DNA from 2 places in the Streptomyces sp. NPDC043867 genome. Region 1 is predicted to be linked to the other one. Evidence: riboswitches for the same ligand, from Rfam matches in the RefSeq annotation. Region 1 holds a riboswitch; the other holds the start of a gene.

Region 1 (2,375 bases):
CGAGGACGACGGCGCCGGGCTCGACGCGCTCCACGCGCGCGTGCGTGCGCAGCGCGGCTCCGCTGTCGGCATACCAGCCCGCCATGGGCGCGGCCACTTCGGGAGGCAGCGCCCCGGCCAGCGGCCGGTCGGCGGCCTCGACGACGGTCACCGTGCAGCCGGCCTCGCGCGCCGCGGTGGCGAACTCGGCGCCGATCCAGCCCGCGCCGACGACCACGATGTCGTGCTGCTCGGCGAGGACCGGGCGCAGCCGCTCGGCGTCGTCCAGGGTGCGCAGCAGATGGACTCCCGGGACGCCCTCCGTGCCGGGCAGCCGGACCGGTTCCGCTCCGGTCGCGAGGACCAGGACGTCGTACGGCACGGGGCCTTCGGCGGTGTCCAGCTCGTGGTCCGCGGGGCGCACCCCGAGCACCTCGCAGCCGAGGCGCAGTTCGATGCCGAGCGCCTCGAAGTCGACGTCGAAGGCGGAGCCCTCGGCCTTGCCGAGCAGCACCGCCTTGGACAGCGGCGGCCTGTCGTACGGCTGGTGCGGCTCCGCGCCGATCAGCGTCACCGTGCCGGCGAAGCCCTGTTCGCGCAGGGCGACCGCGGTCTGCACCCCGGCCATGCCCGCGCCCACGACGACGACCTGCCGCGCCGTGCGTTCCTCAGCCCGCGTCTGCTCGCTCACCTGATCACCATAGACACCTGACGGCCCGTCAGTCATCGGGTGCGCGGGGTGATCTCCTCCACCGCGCTCGTCCCGCTGCCCTCCTGCGACTCCCACTGCCAGCTCTCCTCAAGCCGTACCCGTCCGTCGGCCAGCTCGACGACCGAGGACACGCAGTGCCCGGAAGAGGTCGTTCCGTCGCGCTTCAGCTGCACGTACCGGAAGTCGAGGCGGTCACCCTCACGCCTACCCACGAGATGACCTCGTACGACATCCCCGCCCGAGTACTCGGCCCAGATCTCCCCGTTCCGCTCGTGGTACGCGAACCGGGTGCGGGTGCCGACCTGGCCCGGCGCCTGGTCGGAGACCGGGGCGAGGACGAGGCCGTCGAGCGAGCGGGCCATGCGGGGAACTCCTCTACTGGGGTCCGGGGCGACGGGCTAGGGTGGCCAACGTAAAGCACACGCGGGAGCCCGGACGCACCGGGCTGAGAGGGAGGCTGGGCGGCCTCCGACCGTACGAACCTGATCCGGGTCATGCCGGCGAAGGGAGGGGCTGGACGCCCATGTCGCGTATGTCGCACGCCGCGCCCACCGCACCGGGGTCCGCGGGGATCCCGGACGTCCTCGTCGTGGGCGGTGGCATCATCGGGCTGGTGACCGCCTGGCGGGCCGCACAACGGGGGCTCAGCACCGCGGTCGTCGACCCCGAGCCGGGCGGCGGAGCCGCGCAGGTGGCCGCAGGCATGCTGGCCGCCGTCACCGAACTGCACTACGGCGAGCAGACCCTGCTGGGCCTCAACCTGGCGTCCGCGCGCCGCTATCCGGACTTCGTGGCCGAGCTGATGGAGGTGACCGGCCTCGACCCCGGTTACCGCAGGTGCGGCACGCTCGCCGTCGCGCTGGACGCCGACGACCGCGCGCACCTGCGCGAACTGCACGCCCTGCAGCAGCGTTCGGGCCTGGAGTCGGAGTGGCTCAGCGGTCGCGACTGCCGCCGTCTGGAGCCGATGCTCGCCCCGGGCGTGCGCGGCGGGCTGCGGGTGGACGGGGACCACCAGGTCGACCCGCGCCGGCTCGCCGCCGCCCTGGTCGCGGCCTGCGAGCGGGCCGGGGTGGTCCTCCACCGCACCTGGGCCGAGCACCTGACCGTCGTACGGGGCCGGGCCGCCGGGGTGCTCACCCGCGACGGCACCGCCCTTGCGGCCGGCCAGGTGGTCCTCGCCGCGGGCAGCCTCAGCGGCCGGCTGGCGGGCGTCCCCGACGACCTGCTGCCGCCGGTGCGCCCCGTGAAGGGGCAGGTGCTGCGGCTGACCGTACCGAAGCGGTACGCGCCGTTCCTGAGCCGGACCGTGCGCGCCGTCGTGCGCGGCAGCCACGTCTACCTGGTGCCCCGCGAGAGCGGTGAGCTGGTCGTGGGCGCCACCAGCGAGGAGCTGGGCTGGGACACCACGGTCACCGCGGGCGGGGTGTACGAACTGCTGCGCGACGCGCACGAACTGGTCCCCGGGATCACCGAGCTGCCGCTGACCGAGACGCGCGCCGGACTGCGCCCCGGCTCGCCGGACAACGCGCCGCTGCTCGGCCCGACCGGGCTGGACGGCCTGTTGCTGGCCACCGGCCACTACCGCAACGGCGTGCTGCTCACCCCGGTCACCGGCGACGCCATGGCCCACGTCCTCACCACCGGTGAACTCCCGGACGAGGCACGCCCCTTCACACCCGAA
Region 2 (2,375 bases), on a different contig from region 1:
GCGACACTCAACCGGCTGCTGTTCCCCGGGCCGACCCGCGAGTTCGAGACGCACCGGCAGACCTACGGCGACACCAGTGTGCTGGACAGCAAGGACTTCTTCTACGGGCTGCGTCCGGGCAAGGAGTACGCGGTCGACCTCGAACCCGGCGTCCGGCTGCTCATCGAGCTGGAGGCCGTGGGCGAGGCCGACGAACGCGGCATGCGCACCGTGATGTCGGCGCTGAACGGCCAGCTGAGGCCGATCCAGGTGCGCGACGCCGCCGTCTCCTCCGACATCCCGGCCACGGAGAAGGCCGACCGCGCCAACTCCGGACACGTCGCCGCGCCGTTCGCGGGAGTGGTGACGCTCGCCGTCGCCGAGGGGGACGAGGTCGAGGCCGGTGCCACGGTGGCCACCATCGAGGCGATGAAGATGGAGGCTGCGGTCACCGCCTCCAGGAGCGGCACGGTGTCGCGGCTGGCCATCAACCGCATCCAGCAGGTGGAGGGCGGCGACCTGCTCGTGGAGATCGCCTGACGTGCCGCCTGCCCGGTCGGCGGAGGCTGCCGTCCGTTACCGGGGCATGCGCGCGGTGAGTCGGTGAACCGGTTCCGGGGTACCGCCGACCCGATTGCGGCCGACGGGACCCGGAGCCGTGGGCGGGGCCGACGGGGTCCGCGGGCGCAGGCGGGCCGACTGGGCCCGGAGTCGTGGGCGGGGCCCGGGGTCGTGGACGGCGCGGCTCCGGCTATCCTGTGCGGCGTACCGGACACGGGGTGCCCCGCACGAGGGCTGAGAACACACCCGTCGAACCTGAACCAGTTCGCACTGGCGGAGGGATGTCTCATGTCGTTGCCGCGTGCCCGCGGCGAGGCGGCCGTCGCAGGCCCGCAGCGCGTCGTCACCGGGCGGATGCCCGCCGCCCCCGCCGGACCGTCCGCCGCACCGGCCCGTGTCCTGACCGTCGCCGGATCGGACTCCGGCGGCGGCGCGGGCATCCAGGCCGACCTGAAGACGATGCTGGCGCTCGGCGCACACGGGATGAGCGTGCTCACCGCGGTCACCGCGCAGAACTCCGTCGGTGTCCAGGGCGCCTGGGAGCTTCCGGCGGAGGCGGTGCGGGCGCAGTACCGCAGCGTCGTCGACGACATCGGCGTGCAGGCGGTGAAGACCGGGATGCTCGCCTCGCCCGAACTCGTCGCCACCGTGGCCGGGTTGCTGGCGGACACCGCCGCACCCGTGGTCGTGGACCCCGTGAGCGTGTCCAAGCACGGCGACCGGCTGCTCGCGGACGAGGCGCTGGACGCCGTACGTTCCGTACTGCTGCCGGTCGCGACGGTGGCGACGCCCAACCTCGACGAGGCGGCGCAGCTCACCGGCGTCCGTGCGACGGACGAGCGGGGCATGTCCGAGGCCGCGGAGCGACTGCTGTCCTACGGGCCGCGCTGGGTCCTGGTCAAGGGCGGGCATCTGCCGGGCGAGGCCGTGGACCTGCTCACCGACGGCACCGAGACCCACTGGCTGCGCGCCCCCCGCCACGACAACCGGCATACGCACGGCACCGGTTGCACCCTGGCCTCGGCCGTCGCCGTCGGCCTGGCGCAGGGGCGGACGGTGCCCGAGGCGGTGCGGCTGGCGAAGGACTACGTCACGGGCGCGATAGCGGCGGGCTTCCCGCTGGGCGCCGGCCTCGGCCCGGTCGACCACGGCTGGCGGCTGCGCGCGGGCCGCTGAGCCGCCGACCCGGGTGGTCCTCGCCGGGGCCCCGCGTCGTGTCCCGTCACCGGTGTCCGACGCCCCGGGTGCGGCAGGGCGCGCGGGATCCGCGGACGGGCCGGCGGGGCGTACGCCCTTGTCAGGGGCCCTCCCCAAAACCCCCTGTGGCGCCGAACGGGACCGGGCGTACGGCCTTGTCCCGGGCCGTCCGGAGACCCCCGTGGCGCCGAACGGGTGGACTCGGAGGAACGCGTACTGGACGAGGGGTGTACCCCGGGGAGCGGATGGTGACGTTGCCACTCGAACCCCTGACCAGGAAGAGGAGTCCCGTGCGACGTACCCCCTCCCGCCGCCTGTTCGCCGCATCCCTGCTGGTGGCGTCCGTCCTGGCGCCCATGACGGCGATTCCCGCCGCCGGTCACGCCGTGGCCGTCGACCGGCACGACAAGCACAGGACCCCGCCGGACGGCCTCGGCCGCAAACTAACCGCCAGACTGGACAAGGCCGTCGAGAAGGTCCGCCGCGAGGCAGGCATCCCCGGGGTCGTCGTCGGACTGTGGATGCCCGGCAAGGGGAACTACGTCCGGGCGACCGGAGTCGCCGACACCGGGACGGGCGAGCCGATGAGCACCCGCCAGTTCATCCGGATCGGCAGCGAGACCAAGACCTTCACGGTC

What was found. Region 1 has a riboswitch for thiamine pyrophosphate ahead of thiO (glycine oxidase ThiO). Riboswitches for the same ligand answer to the same signal wherever they lie in the genome.
Region 2: another riboswitch for thiamine pyrophosphate. It lies ahead of thiD (bifunctional hydroxymethylpyrimidine kinase/phosphomethylpyrimidine kinase); the one in region 1 lies ahead of thiO (glycine oxidase ThiO).

The regions. Positions count from the first base shown of each region.
Region 1 is NZ_JBWKDS010000005.1:45,121-47,495, reverse strand. Features, by position in the region: gene AC069T_RS06700 (NAD(P)/FAD-dependent oxidoreductase) at 1-670, opposite strand, end outside; gene AC069T_RS06695 (avidin-fold protein) at 703-1,053, opposite strand; TPP riboswitch at 1,105-1,217, shown strand; gene thiO (glycine oxidase ThiO) at 1,215-2,375, shown strand, end outside.
Region 2 is NZ_JBWKDS010000017.1:47,168-49,542, forward strand. Features, by position in the region: gene AC069T_RS18655 (pyruvate carboxylase) at 1-519, shown strand, start outside; TPP riboswitch at 745-839, shown strand; gene thiD (bifunctional hydroxymethylpyrimidine kinase/phosphomethylpyrimidine kinase) at 895-1,716, shown strand; gene AC069T_RS18665 (serine hydrolase domain-containing protein) at 2,028-2,375, shown strand, end outside.